DNA from 3 places in the Kitasatospora sp. NPDC023118 genome. Region 2 is predicted to be linked to each of the others. Evidence: riboswitches for the same ligand, from Rfam matches in the RefSeq annotation. Region 2 holds a riboswitch; each other region holds the start of a gene.
The links. Region 2 has a riboswitch for cobalamin ahead of ACZ3UD_RS20080 (peptidase). Riboswitches for the same ligand answer to the same signal wherever they lie in the genome.

Region 1 (5,820 bases), on a different contig from region 2:
AGGTGGTCGGCCAGGTAGGACAGGTCGGTGATCAGCGCGCGGTACTCGGGAGTGTCGTGCGCGGCGTCCACGACCCGGCCGAACCAGCCCGGGTCCTTGGCCGCCGGGGAGTTCGAACAGAGCACCCGGTCGAAGGACTTGACGTCCGATCCGGGGTAGGGCTCGTGGAAGGACATGCCGACGATCCCGGCCGGGGCGCCGCCGTTGTCCGGCAGTTCGGTGCTGCTGCCGTCGCAGTTCTGCTGGACGCCGGAGCTGCCGTAGGTGCCGTCGTCGGCGCGCGGGTGGCCGGACCAGACGGCGGTCATCAGGTCGACGGCGTCGTCGGTGTACTGCCAGCCGGTCCGGCAGGTGGGCCAGCGGCCGGCCGAGTAGGAGCGCGGGTTGCCCACGCCCCAGGCGTTCTGGCCGTAGCCGGGGCCGAGGTCGGTCTCCAGGAAGCCGGGCAGCCTGCCGGTGATGTCGGCGGCCTTCTTGTAGTAGTAGCCGACCTGCTTGGTGCCCCGGTAGTCGCCGTACTCGGGGTTGTTGCGCTCGTTGTGCGCCTCGACGTGCTGGCCGATCACCGTGCCGCCGCTCTGCCCGGTGCGGGCCTGGCTCTCCAGGTCGGCGAGGAACTGCTGGACGGCGCGGGCGTTCGGCGAGGCCTGCGGGTCCCGGGCGAGCAGGTCCCGGCCCACGTCCGGCGGCAGGGTGCGTCCGGGGGCGCCGACCGACACCGGTACCCGCGCGGGCTGTTCGCCGTCGGCCCGGTCGTCCCGGCCCAGCAGCGCGAAGGTGCCCGCGACGACCACGATCCCGGCCGCGGCCAGGACGGCCGGCTTGCCGCGCAGGGCACTGGGCAGGGCCACGACCGCTCCTCCGGTTGCTTGCCGGTACCGACCCCCACGGACGCAACCGGAACACACGTACGAATGACTCCCGAGAGCCTGCCACACTCCCCCGGTCCCGGCGAACGGATCCGCCGGCACCAGGGTGTCACGACAGGTCAGCCGGCCGGGGTGGCCGCCGGTGTGCCCTGCGAACCGGGCGTGGCGGAGCCCGCCGCCTTGGCCCGCCGGAGCAGCTGGCCCTTCACGTGCTCGGCGAAGCCGGAGGCCGCCGCGGTCGCGGTGGCATCGGGGGCGTTTCCGCCCTTCGCCGAACCCTCGACGGTGAAGTAGGCGTACCGGCCCAGGCTGCCGTGCGTGCTGGTGCAGCCGGGGTTGGCGCAGAACGCCGGGGCGCCGGCCGCGGGAAGGCCCTTGAGCTGGCCGGCGTAGTTCTTCATCGCGGTCTCGGCCTGGATCTTGTGGTCGAAGACCGCGACACCGACGGTCACCGCGCTGTCGCCGGAGACGTACGTCGCCCGGAGCACCTTCTGGCAGCCCTGGTCGCCGAGGATCTTGCCGAGACCGCCGGTGGTGGAGTTGCCGTCCCAGCAGGGCTGGTCCAGCGAGACCACGGTCCGGTTCCAGGTCGCGCCGCTGACCGTCACCTGCATCGCGGAGAACAGCGCCCCCGCGTCCTGCGGCGCCGGGTCGGTGGCGGCTTCCCAGATCGGCTTCGACGGGTCGTCCGTCTGGCCGCCCGGGGTCGCGCTCGCGCTCGACGGCCCGGGGGTCGGCTTGCCCGAGGCGGACACGGTGGTGACCGGACCGCCGCCGGCCTTCTTGGTGTCGTCCTTCTTGCCGAGGAGCATCACGCCGCCCGCGGCCAGGCCACCCACCAGGACGACGGCGGCCACGATGCCGATGACCCTCATCCGGCGCTTGCGCTTGCCGTCAGCCTCGTTGCGGTCCGCCAGCGCCTCCCAGTTCGGCTCGACGCGCTGCGGCGGCACGGGCTGCTGGGGCGGCTGCTGCTGCCACTGCGGCTGAGGGGCCGCCGGCTGCACCGGCTGGGGCTGGGGCTGCGGCTGTACCGGCTGGGGCTGCGCGACCGGCTGGGGCTGCGGCTGCGGTACCGGCGGGACCGGCTGCGAGAGCGGCTGCGCGGACGGCACCACCGGCCCGTACGAGGCCGGCGGCGGGCCGAAACCGCCGCTCGGCGGCGGCACCGGACCCGGCACCGCCGACTGCTGATTCTGTACGCCCCCCGGCCCGGCGGGAGGCGTTCCCTGCGGCCCGTGCCCAGGTACGCCGGTTCCGTCGCTCATGCGCCCAGATCGTAGGGCATCCCCCCGACCGTCGATCCGTCCGGTGACCATTCCGTGCCGAAACCAGGACGCGGGCGTGCGGATCCGACCCGCCCGAGGCGCGGATCCGGGCGCCGGACGGGCACGAACCGCCACCCGCCCCAGTACCGCCGGTCATCGCGCCAACACACCACGCCGCACTACATGTGGTGCCGCATCAGTGAGACACCACTACATGTATGCTCACTCCTGCTGTCGATGCAGGGGAACCCGGCGGGAATCCGGGACTGCCCCGCAGCGGTGTGCGGGCGGCTCCAGCAGCCGTGTCCGCGAGTCCGAGTACCTGCCGACCGCGTGCCCACGGCCCTCCCGCAGAGGCCGCGCCAGCACCAGCAGTACACCTCCGGGCCTCGCGGGCGGGCCGGGGAGACACCGTCGCGCGACGCCGTTTGCGTTCGCGCCGTGCTCCCCTGCCCAGACCGGTCCGGTGCCACCCGATCACCGCCGCCGATCGCCGCCAGGAGAGAGCGCCTTGACCACCGCTGCCTCAGCCACCCTGCCCGCCCAGGGCTCCGGTACCGCCTTCACCGACCCGACGGTCTCCGACCCCGGCGGAGCGCTGCTGCGGCTTCTCACCGACCGCAGCGCCGACCTCACCGAGGTGGACCCCGGCCATGTCGCCGCCGCCGCGCTGCGCGGCCGCCACGCCGGCTCGGACTTCGCCGAGCTGCGCGGGCTGGCCGTGGACGCCGCCGCGTCGATGATCGCCGAGGACCCCCAGTACTCGAAGCTGGCGGCCCGTCTGCTCGCACTGGAGATCGTCGACGAGGCGAACAGCCAGGGCGCGGTCTCCTTCTCCGCCTCGATCGCCGTCGGCCACACCGAGGGCCTGATCGGCGACACCACCGCGGCCTTCGTCGCCAAGCACGCCGCCGCCCTGGACGCGCTGATCGACACCGCCGGCGACGACCGCTTCGAGTACTTCGGTCTGCGCACCGTGCAGTCCCGCTACCTGCTGCGCCACCCGATCACCCGCAAGGTGATCGAGACCCCGCAGCACTTCCTGCTCCGCGTCGCCTGCGGCCTGGCGGTCGGCGACTCCGAGCAGTCGGTGCGCGAGGTGGCCGAGCTGTACGGCCTGATGAGCCGCCTGGAGTACCTGACCTCCTCGCCGACGCTCTTCAACTCCGGCACCCGGCACCCGCAGATGTCGAGCTGCTACCTGCTCGACTCCCCGTTGGACAACCTGGACTCGATCTACAACCGCTACGCGCAGATCGCCCGGCTGTCCAAGCACGCCGGCGGCATCGGCCTGTCCTACTCGCGCATCCGCTCGCGCGGCAGCCTGATCCGCGGCACCAACGGCAAGTCCAACGGCATCGTCCCGTTCCTGCGCACCCTCGACTCCTCGGTCGCCGCGGTCAACCAGGGCGGCCGGCGCAAGGGCGCGGCCTGCGTCTACCTGGAGACCTGGCACGCCGACATCGAGGAGTTCCTGGAGCTGCGCGACAACACCGGTGAGGAGGCGCGCCGCACCCACAACCTCAACCTGGCGCACTGGATCCCGGACGAGTTCATGCGCCGGGTCAACGCCAACGCCGACTGGTCGCTGTTCTCCCCCGCCGACGTGCCCGAGCTGGTCGACCTGTGGGGGGCTGACTTCGACGAGGCCTACCGCAAGGCCGAGCAGGCCGGCAAGGCCGTCCGCACCATCCCGGCGCAGACCCTGTACGCCCGCATGATGCGCACCCTGGCGCAGACCGGCAACGGCTGGATGACCTTCAAGGACGCCTCCAACCGCGCCGCCAACCAGACCGCGCTGCCGGGCCGCACGGTGCACTCCTCCAACCTGTGCACCGAGATCCTGGAGGTCACGGACGACTCCGAGACCGCCGTCTGCAACCTCGGCTCGGTCAACCTCGGCGCCCACGTCGCTGCCGGGGCTTCCGCCGACGACCTGCTCGGCGCCATGGACTGGGAGCGGCTGGACGCCACCGTCCGTACGGCCGTGACGTTCCTCGACCGCGTGGTGGACATCAACTTCTACCCGACGGTTGAGGCCGGGACCTCCAACTCCCGCTGGCGGCCGGTGGGCCTCGGCGTGATGGGCCTGCAGGACGTCTTCTTCAAGCTGCGGATCGACTTCGACTCGGCCGAGGCCGCGCGGCTGTCCACGCTCATCGCCGAGCGCATCATGCTCACCGCCTACGAGCGCTCCGCCGACCTGGCCGAGCAGCTGGGCCGCCACGAGGCCTACGGCGAGACCCGCGCCGCCCGCGGCGAGCTGCACATCGACCACTTCCCGACGGCCGCCCCGCAGTGGGCCGACCGCTGGACGGCGCTGCGCGCCCGCATCGCCGTCACCGGCCTGCGCAACTCGCTCCTGCTCGCGATCGCCCCGACCGCGACCATCGCGTCCATCGCCGGCGTGTACGAGTGCATCGAGCCGCAGGTGTCCAACCTGTTCAAGCGCGAGACCCTGAGCGGGGAGTTCCTCCAGGTCAACCCGTACCTGGTGCGCGAGCTCAAGGAGCTCGGCGTCTGGGACCAGCAGACCCGCGACGCCCTGCGCGACGCCAACGGCTCGGTGCAGGAGTTCAACTGGCTGCCGGAGGAGGTCCGTTCGCTCTACCGGACGGCCTGGGAGCTGCCGCAGCGCGCGCTGATCGACCTGGCCGCGGCCCGCATGCCGTACCTGGACCAGAGTCAGTCGCTCAATCTGTTCATGGCGGCGCCGACCATCGGCAAGCTCAGCTCGATGTACGCCTACGCGTGGAAGGTCGGTCTCAAGACCACCTACTACCTGCGCTCGCGCCCGGCCACCCGCATCGCCCAGGCCGCCTCCGGTGCCGCCCGCGCCGCCGCGCCCGTGCCGGTGAACACCCCGACCCTCACCCCGGAGCAGGAAGCCGCCATCGCCTGCTCCCTGGAGAACCCCGAGTCCTGCGAGGCCTGCCAGTGAGCACCCCGAACGAAGACCGCAAGATGCTGCTCGACCCCGGCTTCGAGCTGACCCTGCGCCCGATGCGCTACCCGTCGTTCTACGACCGGTACCGCGACGCGATCAAGAACACCTGGACCGTGGAGGAGGTGGACCTGCACTCGGACGTCGCCGACCTGGCGAAGCTGAGCGAGGGCGAGCGCCACCTGATCGGCCGCCTGGTCGCGTTCTTCGCGACGGGCGACTCGATCGTCGCGAACAACGTGGTGCTGAGCCTCTACAAGCACATCAACTCCCCGGAGGCGCGGCTGTACCTGTCGCGTCAGCTGTTCGAGGAGGCCGTCCATGTGCAGTTCTACCTGACGCTGCTGGACACCTACCTGCCCGACCCGGAGGACCGCGCGGCTGCCTTTGCTGCCGTGGAGAACATCCCCTCCATCGCGCAGAAGGCCAAGTTCTGCTTCAAGTACATGAACGCGGTCGACCACATCGAGTCGCTGCAGACGAAGGAGGACCGCCGCGCGTTCCTCCTGAACCTGATCTGCTTCGCGGCTTGTGTGGAGGGCCTGTTCTTCTACGGCGCCTTCGCCTACGTGTACTGGTTCCGGAGCCGGGGTCTGCTGCACGGCCTTGCGACCGGTACCAACTGGGTGTTCCGCGACGAGTCCATGCACATGGACTTCGCGATGTCGGTCGTGGACACCGTTCGCGAGGAGGAGCCCGACCTCTTCGACGACGAGATGGCCAAGCAGGTCACGGAGAT
Region 2 (5,820 bases):
CCATGGCCTCGCTGTGCGCCGCCGGCGTGCCCAACACCGATCCCGCGATCGTCGCCGCCAAGAACTTCCTCAAGGGCAAGCTCGCCTCCTCCGGCGCCTTCAACGCCATGTTCGGTGTGAACACCGACTCCAACGGCTGGGCCGTGTCCGGCCTCAACGCCTGCGGCATCAACCCCCAGGGAGCCGACTTCACCAGCGGCACCGGCAAGACCCCGATCGACTTCCTCATCGCCCAGCAGTTCAAGCCCGGCGGCGGCTTCAAGTACCTGCCCACCGACACCACTCCGTCCCCCTACGCCTCCGTCGACGGCCTGCGCGCCGTCGCCGGCGCCGGGTTCACCGCCACCCCGCCCACCCCGACCGCCGCCGGCGAACCGACGTGGGCCGCCACCACCGGCTTCACCGCCGGCACCGCGGCGAAGCTCGCCCTGGTCGTCGACGACGGCACCGGCGCCCTCAAGGTCTGCGCCGTCACCCTCGCTCCGACCGGCACCACCGCGACCCTCGGTGACGTCCTCGACGCGGCGGCTACTGCCGTTCCCGGCGGCTGCGTCACTTCCGTCACCCCGTCCACCGGCGGCGGAACCGTCACCGCGCTCAACGGCACCGCCAACAGCGGCTCCTCCACCTGGAAGGTCAGCCTGGACGGCGCCACCGCCACGGCCGCCACCCGGGCCAGCACCGTCCACCTCGGCGACACCGTGTCGCTGCGCTACGGCAGCTGACCGCACGGGCGCGGCCGATCGCCGGTCGATCCGCGTCGGCACCGGACGAATCACGACGGCCCGGGGGCTCCGCGCCCGGGCCGCACAACAGGGGGATGGGTACCGATGAGTGCTTCCAGGTGGGCGGCGGGCTGCTTCGTCGCCCTGATCGCCGCCCTGGCCACTCAGGGCGGGCTGACGGAGAACGGACGCTTCTACCTCGCGTCGATCGTCCTCACCCTGCCCGTCGGGCTCGCCGTAACTGGCTGCCGTCTACCTCGTACGAGAGCTGCTGACCGAAGTCGGTGGGCTGTTCGCCGGGACGAGCCTGCCGGACGGCAATGAACCAGCGTGGCTGACCACTTCGGGAATCGTGGCCGACACCCTGCTGTTCACCGTGGCTGCGGTCGTCACTGTGCTGCTCGTCGGTCACCTCGTCCGACGACGGCAAGCGTCCCACGACGGATGAGCCCGGGACGCCGGCGCCCCGTCCTCCCTCATGGAGCCCGGGCGCCGGCTTGCCACGTGTCAGGGGGCCGTGATGCCCGGCTGGGCGCCGGCGCCGAACGACCAGCCCTCGACGTCGCCGGGCGCCGGGTTGTAGCTGCCCGCGCCCAGGCTGCTGTACGACCACGGTCCGCCGTGCTGGGCGTGCCAGTACGACCAGTAGGCGCTGCCGGTCGGGTTGGTGCAGGTGGCGGGCAGTGCGTTGATCTTGCAGACGAAGCCCGGGAAGCGGGGGTGGAAGGCGTACGAGAACCCGGCGCCGGTGAGCGCGGCGAGCCCGTTGGCGGGGTCGCCGGGGGCGCAGCCGGTCTCGATGCCGCCGCCGACGGCAGTGAAGTCGACCACGACGGTGACGCCGGTGGTGCCGTCGCAGGCGGCGGCCCGGGCCTGCGGGGCCTGGACGGCGGAGACGCCGAGCAGGCCGGCGGTGAGGGCCGCGGCCGCGGCGATCGACCCGAGCGTGCGGCGGGCCGGTCGGGCCGGGCTGGGGGTGTCGGTCATCGGAACTCTCCTCGTGGGATCAGGGGTTCGACGTGTCAGCGGGTGGCCGGGGCCGGGCAGGCCAGGGTGGGTGCGTCCGGGCGCGCCCCGGCGGCAGAGAGGGTGGCCAGCGGGGTGCCGGCCAGGCCGAGGACGGCCTGCGCGGTGGCCCGGGCGCCGTTGCCCGCGTTGAAGCCGGATGCGTCGTAGGCGACCGCGCCGCGCACCGCCGGGTCGGCGGAGCAGCCCTGCTGGAACTTCACCAGCCGGCTCCAGCCCTTGAGGCCGGCACCGAGGCGCCCACCGGCGAGCAGTGCCTGGGTGGCCAGGCCGGTGGTGTTGGCGTTGGAGGCGGTCGCCCCGGCGGCCGCGAAGCCGCCGTCGGCGTTCTGGTGGGAGGTCAGCCAGGTGAGGCCGGTGTCCGCCTTGGCGGTGCGGCCGGTGGCGGCGAGGGCTTGGGCGGCGAGCGCGGTGGCGTCGGGGTCACTGGTGCAGGTGGGCTGGCCGAAGGAGACCGGGTAACCGCCGTCCACGCACTGGCTGTTCGCCAGGAAGTCGACGGCCTCGGCGGGGGCGCCGCCGGGGGTGCGGTGCAGGGCGATCAGGGCGAGGGACTGGCCGAAGGCGTTGCTGTAGTCGCCCCACTGCGAGCGGTCGGAGAACCGTCCTTCGGCGGTCTGGAGCGAGCGCAGCCGGGCCGGCAGGTCGACGCCCCCGAAGGACGCCGGGTTCCCTCCGCGTACCTCGACGGCGAGCAGCAGCTTCGCGGTGGCGCTCGCGTAGGCCTCGGTGGTGCCGTCGCCCAGGTAACCGGAGATGATCTCGGGCTTCGCCAGCCAGGCGGTGGCCTTCGCGGCAGCCTCGTCGGAGCTGTGCGAGGCGGCGAACGCCAGCACGGCGTCGATGGTCAGGCCCTGGTCGGGGTAGGTGGTGCCGTTGAAGACGGACTCGAAGTGGTCGCCGTCCACGAGCTGGCGGGCCAGCCAGCCGCCCGCGGCGGCGTCGGGACGAACGGTCCGGGAGGACGTCGTGTCGGCGTGGGCGGCGGTCGCCACCGGGAGCGCGGTGGCGAGCGCCAGGGCGGGTATCGCGAGCAGACCGAGGGTGCGGCGGAGCGCGGGCATGGGTGCCTTTCCGGGCCTGGACGCAGGGGCCCGGAGGACGTCGGCAACACGCCGGGCAGCCCTCGGAGCTCCGGCCCGCAGACCACGACGGGAGGAGGGGACGACACATCCCCGCCGACGGGTACTCGGGCTCGCCACCGACATGACGTCGGCGGCCTACCGTTGCGGGTCAGCGCCGGACTCGGACCGGACTTCCCCCATCGACGGAGTCACAACGTGACGGCTCATCATGGCGAAACGGAAAAGATCGGGTCAAGGGATCGTGCGTCACATCACGGCGGACCCAACGAGGTTCGCCGGCACACCCCGCCTGTCGGACGGGACCGCAGCGGAGCGGGCGGCAGAATGCCTCCCATGCGGCACATCCTCGTCATCGGCATCGGCGCGGGCGACCCCGACCACCTCACCCTGCAGGCGGTCAAGGCGCTCGCCCGCACGGACGTCTTCTTCATCCTCGACAAGAGCGAGGAACGGCAGGACCTGATCCGACTGCGTCGCCGGATCCTGACCGAACACGGGCAGCCCGGACATCGCGTGGTCGAGGTGCCGGACACGGAGCGGGACCGCACCACCCCCGCGTACGCGGCAGCCGTGGACGACTGGCGCGGCCGCCGTGCCGACCTGGTCGAGCGGCTGGTCGCCGAACACCTCGGCGAGGGCGAGACGGGGGCGTTCCTGGTCTGGGGCGACCCGAGCCTCTACGACAGCGTCATCGCCGTGGTGGCCGACGTCCGGGCCCGGGGGACCGTCGCGTTCGACTACGAGGTGATCCCGGGCATCAGCAGCGTCTCCGCGCTCGCCGCCCGTCACCGCACCACGCTGACCCGGGTCGGCCGCCCGGTCCAGATCACCACCGGCCGCCGCCTGGCCGAAGGCTTCCCCGACGGCGTGGACGACGTGGTGGTGATGCTCGACGGCCGGGCGGCCTTCACCGAGATCGACCCGGAGGGGCTGGAGATCCACTACGGCGCCTACCTCGGCACCCCTGACGAGATCCTCGTCGCCGGCCCGCTCGCCGAGGCCGCCCCGCGGATCCGCGAGCTGCGCGAGCGGGCCCGCAAGCGCAAGGGCTGGATCATGGACACCTACCTGCTCCGGCGGTCGGAGAGCTGACGGGCGGTGCGCCGCCCCGGACGAAGGGCGGCGCACCGCGGGTGCCGTCAGCGGTTGTGGAACTCCGGCGGGCGCTTCTCCGCGAAGGCCGCCATGCCCTCCTTCTGATCAGCCGTCGCGAAGGTGGCGTGGAAGAGGCGGCGTTCGAAGCGGACGCCCTCGGCGAGGGTCGTCTCGTACGACCGGTTGACGGCCTCCTTGAGCATGATCGCCGCCGGGGTGGACATCGCCGCGACGGTCTCGGCGGTGGCCAGGGCCTCGGCCAGCAGCTGGTCGGCGGGGACGATGCGGGAGACCAGGCCGGCCCGCTCGGCCTCCTCGGCGCCCATCATCCGGCCGGTCAGGCACAGCTCCATCGCCTTCGCCTTGCCGACCGCCCGGGTCAGCCGCTGCGAGCCGCCGATGCCCGGGATGACGCCGAGCTTGATCTCCGGCTGTCCGAACTTCGCGGTGTCCGCCGCCAGCAGGATGTCGCACATCATCGCCAGCTCGCAGCCGCCGCCCAGCGCGTAGCCGGCGACGGCCGCGACGACCGGCTTGCGCAGGGTGGCGAAGCGGTCCCAGGCGGCGAACCAGTCGCCGAGGTAGGCGTCGACGAACTCGAGGGGCTGCATCTCCTTGATGTCGGCGCCGGCCGCGAAGGCCTTGTCCGAGCCGGTAACCACCAGACAGCCGATGTCCGGGTCCCGGTCGAAGTCCGTTGCCGCCGCGACGACTTCGTTCATCAGGAGCGTGTTGAGCGCGTTGAGCGCCTTCGGCCGGTCGAGCGTGATCAGCCCCACCCGTCCCTTGCGCTCGACCAGGATCGTCTCGTAACCGGTCACTTGCCGCCCTCCCTCAAAGTGGTGATGATCGCCGAGAAGTCCAGGCCCGCACCCTCGGCCGCCGCGAAGTCCGCGTACAACTGCGCTGCCCTGCGTCCGAGCTCGGTGGGCAGGCCCGCCGCCTCGGCGGCCCCGGCGGCCAGTCCGAGGTCCTTGGACATCAGCGCGGCGGAGAACCCGGCCGCGTACCCGCGGTTCGCCGGACTGGCCGGCACCGGTCCGGGGACCGGACAGTTAGTGGTGAGTGCCCAGCACTGGCCGGAGGCCGTCGAGGCGACGTCGAACAGCGCCTGGTGGCTGAGCCCCAGGCTCTCCCCGAGGACGAACGCCTCGCTGACCGCGATCATCGAGATGCCGAGGATCATGTTGTTGCAGATCTTCGCCGCCTGCCCCGCGCCGGCCGCGCCGCAGTGCACCACCTTGCGGCCCATCGCCTCCAGCACCGGGCGGGCGCTCTCGAACTGCTCCTTCTCCGCGCCGACCATGAAGGTGAGGCTCGCGGCCGTCGCGCCGACCACCCCGCCGGAGACCGGCGCGTCCACCGCGCGGTGCCCGGCGTTCACCGCGAGCTCGTGCGCCGCCCTGGCATCCGCGACGTCGATCGTGGAGCAGTCGACGAAGAGCGTTCCCGGGCTGGCGGCGGGCAGCAGCTCCGCGTAGGCGGCCAGGACGTGGCGGCCGGCCGGCAGCATGCTGATGACGACGTCGGCCTCGCTCGCCGCCTCGGCCGCGGACTGCGCCGGGCGGATGCCGACCTCCTCCGCCTGCCGCAACGCCTCCGGCACCAGATCGTAGCCGGTCACCCGGTGCCCGGCCTTGACCAGGTTGGCGGCCATCGGGCCGCCCATGTTGCCCAGTCCGATGAATCCGATGCTGTGGGTCACCAGCGCTCCAGGGGTGTGGTGGCGGCGAGGCCGAGCTCGCGCTCGCCGAGCGGGGCGAAGTAGCGGGCCACGGCGGCGGGTTCGACGGCACTCAGCGTGTCCGGGCTCCACTGCGGCGAACGGTCCTTGTCGATCACCTGGGCCCGGATGCCCTCCGCGAGGTCCCGCGTGGCGAGCGCCGCGC
Region 3 (5,820 bases), on a different contig from region 2:
GTACTCGTCGGCGGGCAGCCGGCGGACCAGGCGGCGGGGCAGGTCGGGGCGGCGGCCGAGTAACGAGTGCCCGCTCCAGGTGGAGTTGACGACGACGAGCCGGCGGCCGTCGACGGCGCCGAGTGCGGCGCGGTAGGCGTCCCGGGAGCGTTCGCTGCCGAGGATCCGGTCGAAGCACGGGTCGCCGACCACCCGGGCGACGTCCAGGGCCTCGGGGCAGGAGACCCGCAGCCGATCCAGCTGCTCGGGGTGGGAGAGGCCGAGGACGTCCACGAACACCCGCCCCCGGTGGGTGAGTTCGTTGCGGGACAGGCCCGCGGCGCTGACCGTGTCGCCGGTGGACTCGGTGACCAGGCGGTTGTAGCCGGCGCCGTGCGGGAGAACGACCAGGTGGGCGTCCAGCCGGTGCATGGAGGCGTGGACGGCGCAGGCGACGGCCAGGTCGAAGCGGCGGCGGACGGCGTCCTCCCACTCCAGCACGGTGTAGCCGGGCAGGCCGCGCAGGTAGTCGGTGAGGCCGCGGTCGGCGAAGGCGGAGCCGGGGTTGACGGTGAAGTACCGTTCGATGCCGTCCTGGTTCAGCAGGGTGAGGACGTCCAGGACCCGGGTCGCCGAGGTGAGGGTGCGGGCGACCGCCAGCACGCGGGCCTTGACCGGGCGGGTGTTCCAGCGGTCGGCGGGCCAGACGTGGGGGTGGGACGGCACCTCATGATCGTACTCATCCGGGCCGCTCCCGGGGTGCCCCTTGCGAGAGACGGCCGGGCCCGAGTGTCGGTCAGCCCGCCGCTGCGGTGGGTTCGTGGTGCTCTCCGGCGGCGCACTCGTCGAGGAGGGGGCGCATGCTGTTGTCCGCGAGCCGGTAGCGCACCACGCGTCCGTCCTTGTCCCCGGTGACCACGCCCGCCGTGCGCAGCAGTCGCAGGGCTTGGGAGACGGCGGGGTCGCGCATGCCGGTGGCAACCGCCAGGTCGGTGACGGCGAGCGGGCCGGCTCGGTGCAGGGCGAGCAGCAGGGCGAGCCGTCCGGGGTCGGCGAGCAGGGAGAACCGCTCGGCCCAGGACCGGACGTGCGCGGTGTCGCCGATCGCGGCGATGGCCTCGCAGACCCGGTGGCCGTCGATGGTGCGGTGGCCCGCGCGGTCGGCCGGTACGAGATGCATGCGGACATTCTTGCAGGCAGTGGCCTGTGATCCTGGACACCTGCACAGGTGCGCAACCTTGCGAGGGTGGTGCCGGAGCCCTACGGTGTTCCCCGCCGTGGTGCTCGGGAAGACCGGTGACGGAACCTCAGGGGTCCCAGTCCGGAGCGGCCCTCGCCACTGTGATCGGGGGAGAGTTGTCCGTACCCACGTGCCACTGGGCGCCTCGTGCGCTTGGGAAGGCGGGTCCGGAAGCCCCGTAAGCCAGGAGACCGGCCACGGCATCTCACGAAGTCATTCCACGAGGTGCTGGAGCGTGATCCGAAGATGACCCTGCCCGAAACCGCCGCGCCCGTCGAGGCGGCCCCCTCCGTCCTGCCCACCTTCAGATGGAAGCGCGAGGACACCCTCCGCACGGCCGGGTTGATGGGGGTGATCCTGGCCATGCACGTGGTGGCCTTCGGGACGCTCGTCTTCCTGGTCGCGCCGCACAACTACGCCGTCGGCACCCAGGTCTTCGGGGTGGGCCTGGGCATCACCGCGTACACCCTCGGCATGCGGCACGCCTTCGACGCCGACCACATCGCGGTGATCGACAACACCACCCGCAAGCTGATGGCGGACGGCAAGCGGCCGGTCTCGGTCGGCTTCTGGTTCGCCCTCGGGCACTCCTCGATGGTGGTCATCATGGCCGCCCTGGTGGCGGGCGGCGCGCAGCTGGCGAACACGCTGATGGACGACGACTCGGCCACCCACAAGTGGCTCGGGCTGGTCGGCACCACGGCCTCCGGCGCCTTCCTCTACCTGATCGGCGCGCTCAACCTGGCGGCGCTGCTCGGCATCCTCAAGGTGTTCCGCTCGATGCGGGCCGGGAAGTACGACGAGGCTCAGCTGGAGGAGCACCTCAACTCGCGCGGCCTTATGGCCCGGGTGCTGAACCGGGCGACCCGCTCGATCACCCGGCCCGGGCAGATGTTCCCGGTGGGCATGGTGCTGGGCCTGGGCTTCGACACCGCGACCGAGGTCACCCTGATGGTGATGGCCGGCTCGGGTGCGGCGGCCGGGCTGCCCTGGTACGCGATCGTCTGCCTGCCGCTGCTGTTCGCGGCGGGGATGAGCCTGTTCGACACCCTGGACGGGACCTTCATGAACTTCGCGTACCAGTGGGCGTTCTCCAACCCGGTGCGCAAGGTGTACTACAACCTGACCATCACCGGGCTGTCGATCGCGGTGGCCTTCATCATCGGCACCATCGAGCTGGTCGGGGTGCTGCACGAGAAGCTCGACCTGACCGACCCGGTCACCGGGTTCATCGCGGACATCTCGCTGGACAACGTCGGGTACGCGATCGCCGGGCTGTTCGTGGTGGTGTGGGCGATCGCGATCGCCTACTGGAAGCTGGCCGGGGTCGAGAAGCGCTGGACGCCCGCGGAGTAGCCCGTCGGTCACGCTGCCGCGAGCAGCAGCGTGCCCGCGACGGCGAGCCCGGCGCCGACCACCTGGACCGGGCGCAGCCGCTCCTTGAGCACTCCGCGCGCCAGCAGCGCGGTGACGACGGGGTAGAGCGAGGCGAGCACGGCGGCCACCGCCGCCGAGCCGCTGTGCGAGGCCATCGCGTACGTGGCGTTGCCGGCGACGTCGGCCAGCCCGACGGCGGTGAGCAGGGGCAGCCGGGCGCGCAGCTCGGGCAGCAGCCCGGAGGTGTCGGTACCGCGCAGGCCGATCAGCAGCGCGGTGCCGCCGACGGCGACGTTGACGAGCCGCTGGACGCACAGCATGAGCAGCAGCCCTCCTCCGGCCGAGGCCTGGGCGAGCAGGGCCATGTTGGTGCCGAAGCCGAACGCGGCGGCCAGGGTGAGCAGCAGGGCCGTACGGGCGGCGGTCGGCCCGCCGCGCTCGGGGCCGCCGGCCAGCACCACGCCCGCCACGGCCACCGCGATCCCGGCCACCTGGCCGAGACCGGGTCGCTCGCCGAGCGCCAGCCCGACGCCGACCGGCACCACGACGCCGACGGTGGCCAGCGGGGACACCACGCCCATCGGGCCGAGCGCGAGCGCCCGGTAGAAGGCGAGCATCGCGAACGGGCCGATCACCCCGGCGGCGACGGCGTACCAGAGGGCGGGGGAGGCGTCCGCCCAGCCGCCGGTGGCCAGGACCGCGAGGAGGAGGACGACGGTGGCCGCGGCCTGGGAGATGACCACGACGGCGAGTGCGGGCAGTCTGCGGGTGAGGACGCCGCCGCCGAAGTCGCCCAGGCCGGTGAGCAGACTGGCGCAGAGGGCGAGCAGGACGGTCACTGGAGGTGCCAGGAGATCGAGGACAGCACAATGCACTCCGAAGTACAGTCGGATGGACTCGTTGCCGAGAAGGCAGCGTAGTTCACCAAGTTGGACTTCGCCGAACAATATTCTGCACTTTCCGTACTGTGGACACCGGAGGACTGCCCGCGTGCCGGACCCCGACCTCGTCTCCCAGGCCCTCGCCCGGAACCTCAAGCGGCTGCGCGCCGAGCGCGGCCACACCCTGGACGCCCTCGCCGCCCGATCCGGGGTGAGCCGCGGCATGATCGTCCAGATCGAGCAGGGCCGCACCAACCCGAGCGTGGCCACCGTGGTCCGGCTCGGCGACGCGCTCGGCGTCTCCATCGCCACGCTGCTCGACTACGAGGAGGGCCCGGACGTCCGGATCATCCCCGGCGACCAGGCCGTGCCGCTCTGGACCGGTGTGAGCGGCGGGACCGGCACCCTGCTGCACGGGATCGAGGCGCCCGGGCCGCTGGAGCTGTGGGAGTGGCGGATGGAGCCGGGCGAGGAGTACTCCTCCGATCCGCATCCGGCCGGGACGGTGGAGATCGTCCGGGTCGACGAGGGCGAGCTGACCCTGGTGCACGACGGTACGGACCACCCGGTACCGGCCGGCAGCACGGTCTCCTTCGACGCCTCGTACGCGCACGTCTACCGCAATGCGGGGGAGCGGGCGCTGCGGCTGACCATGGTGGTGTCGGTCCCGCCGCCGCGCTGAGGCCGCTTCCGTACGCCGAAACGGCGCCTCCCCCGGGCGGGGAGGCGCCGTTTCGTTCGTCGTCAGTGCCGGTCGCCGTACCGGCGGCGGAACTGCTCGACCCGGCCGGCGGTGTCGAGCGCCCGGGACTGGCCGGTGTAGAAGGGGTGGCTCGCCGAGGAGCTCTCGACGCCGATCACCGGATAGGTGCTGCCGTCCTCCCACTCGACGGTGCGGTCACCGGTGACCGTCGTGGGGGTCCCCCGGCCGAAGGCCGGGGTGAGGAAGGCGAGGCCGCCGACCTTGTCACGGAAGGCGACCGGGCGGTAGCCGGGGTGGATTCCGGACTTCCTGGCTGGGCTCCGCCGGGTGGTTGCGGTGCGTTCGTTCAGCGCTCTTCGCGGAAGTCGACGTGCCGGCCCACGACCGGGTCGTACTTGCGCAGGACCATCCGGTCCGGGTCGTTCCGGCGGTTCTTGCGGGTCACGTACGTGTAGCCGGTGCCGGCGGTGGAGCGGAGCTTGATCACGGGGCGTAGTTCGCTGCGGGCCATGGGGGTCCTCCTGGGCCTCGGGTGTCGGGTTCGGGGGCTGGGTCGAAACCGTACACCGAAATGGAAGTCGTTTTCATCTTGCCTCAACGTGAACTCCGTCCCGCCCATTCCCGCAGGCGTGCGCGGGGGCCCGATGGCCGAGAACGAGCAGCGGCGTGCGACCGTCGCCCTCCCCCGGGGGTGCTCGGCGGGCGGTTCGGGCCGGGGGTTCGTAGGCTCGACGCATGGCCGATGCGTACACGGGGCGGCGGGAGCGGGTGAGGGAGCACTGCAGTGCGGCCGGGGCCGATGCGGCGCTGGTCACCCGGGCGGCGAACGTGCGGTATCTGACGGGCTGCGCGCCCTGCGGGGCGACCTTGCTGCTGACCAGGGAGCGGGCGTTGCTGGCGGTGCCGGACGACCTGCCGCCGGACGACTCGGGGGAGCACCTGATCGCCGCCGACGTCACCCAGATGCCGGTGTCGGCCGGGGCGGACACCGCGCTGGCCGCCACGGCCGCGGCCGCGCGGCTGGGGGTGCGGGACCTGGCGGTGGAGGAACACGACCTGACCGTCACCCGGCACCGGGCGGTGGGGAGCCTGGCGGAGGGTGCCCGGCTGGCGGACCTCGGCCAGGTGGTGGAGCGGCTGCGGGTGGTGAAGGACGAGCACGAGATCGCCGACCTGCGGATCGCCGCCGAGATCGCCGACCAGGCGCTCGGCGAGCTGCTGGAGTCGATCCTGGTCGGCCGCACCGAACGGCACCTGGCGATGGAGCTGGAGCGCCGGATGATCGACCACGGCGCCGACCGGGCCGCTTTCCCGGTCTCGGTCGGCACCGGCAGCCACTCCGGCCAGCCAGCCCACCAGCCGACCGACCGCCGCGTGGAGGAGGGCGACTTCCTCACCGTGGTGATGGGTGCCCAGTACCGCGGCTACCGCGTCTCGACCGCCCGGACCTTCGTGATCGGCGCCGCCCCCGCGCCCTGGCAGGTCGAGCTGCACCGGCTGGTCTTCCGTGCCCAGCGGGCCGGCCGGGAGGCGCTCGGACCGGGCGTGGAGCAGTGCGTACCCGACCGGGCCGCGCGGCAGGTCCTGGAGGCGGCGGGCCACAGCGAGACCTCGCCGCACCCGGTGGGCCACGGCATCGG

Region 1: it holds a riboswitch for cobalamin, as region 2 does, so the genes downstream of both, ACZ3UD_RS07870 (ribonucleoside-diphosphate reductase subunit alpha) here and ACZ3UD_RS20080 (peptidase) in region 2, are expected to answer to the same signal.
Region 3: it holds a riboswitch for cobalamin, as region 2 does, so the genes downstream of both, nicT (Nickel transporter NicT) here and ACZ3UD_RS20080 (peptidase) in region 2, are expected to answer to the same signal.

What each region holds. Positions count from the first base shown of each region.
Region 1 is NZ_JBVHHW010000004.1:354,818-360,637, forward strand. Features, by position in the region: gene ACZ3UD_RS07860 (glycoside hydrolase family 26 protein) at 1-851, opposite strand, end outside; gene ACZ3UD_RS07865 (hypothetical protein) at 989-2,137, opposite strand; cobalamin riboswitch at 2,356-2,481, shown strand; gene ACZ3UD_RS07870 (ribonucleoside-diphosphate reductase subunit alpha) at 2,673-5,078, shown strand; gene ACZ3UD_RS07875 (ribonucleotide-diphosphate reductase subunit beta) at 5,102-5,820, shown strand, end outside.
Region 2 is NZ_JBVHHW010000014.1:133,951-139,770, forward strand. Features, by position in the region: gene ACZ3UD_RS20070 (prenyltransferase/squalene oxidase repeat-containing protein) at 1-725, shown strand, start outside; gene ACZ3UD_RS20075 (flagellar hook-length control protein FliK) at 1,233-1,712, opposite strand; gene ACZ3UD_RS20080 (peptidase) at 1,748-2,815, opposite strand; cobalamin riboswitch at 2,915-3,035, opposite strand; gene cobF (precorrin-6A synthase (deacetylating)) at 3,170-3,928, shown strand; gene ACZ3UD_RS20090 (enoyl-CoA hydratase) at 3,976-4,752, opposite strand; gene mmsB (3-hydroxyisobutyrate dehydrogenase) at 4,749-5,636, opposite strand; gene ACZ3UD_RS20100 (enoyl-CoA hydratase/isomerase family protein) at 5,633-5,820, opposite strand, start outside.
Region 3 is NZ_JBVHHW010000013.1:30,903-36,722, forward strand. Features, by position in the region: gene ACZ3UD_RS18390 (hypothetical protein) at 1-705, opposite strand, end outside; gene ACZ3UD_RS18395 (ArsR/SmtB family transcription factor) at 776-1,159, opposite strand; cobalamin riboswitch at 1,241-1,433, shown strand; gene nicT (Nickel transporter NicT) at 1,466-2,575, shown strand; gene ACZ3UD_RS18405 (EamA family transporter) at 2,584-3,435, opposite strand; gene ACZ3UD_RS18410 (helix-turn-helix domain-containing protein) at 3,587-4,159, shown strand; gene ACZ3UD_RS18415 (type B 50S ribosomal protein L31) at 4,222-4,530, opposite strand; gene rpmG (50S ribosomal protein L33) at 4,527-4,691, opposite strand; gene ACZ3UD_RS18425 (M24 family metallopeptidase) at 4,916-5,820, shown strand, end outside.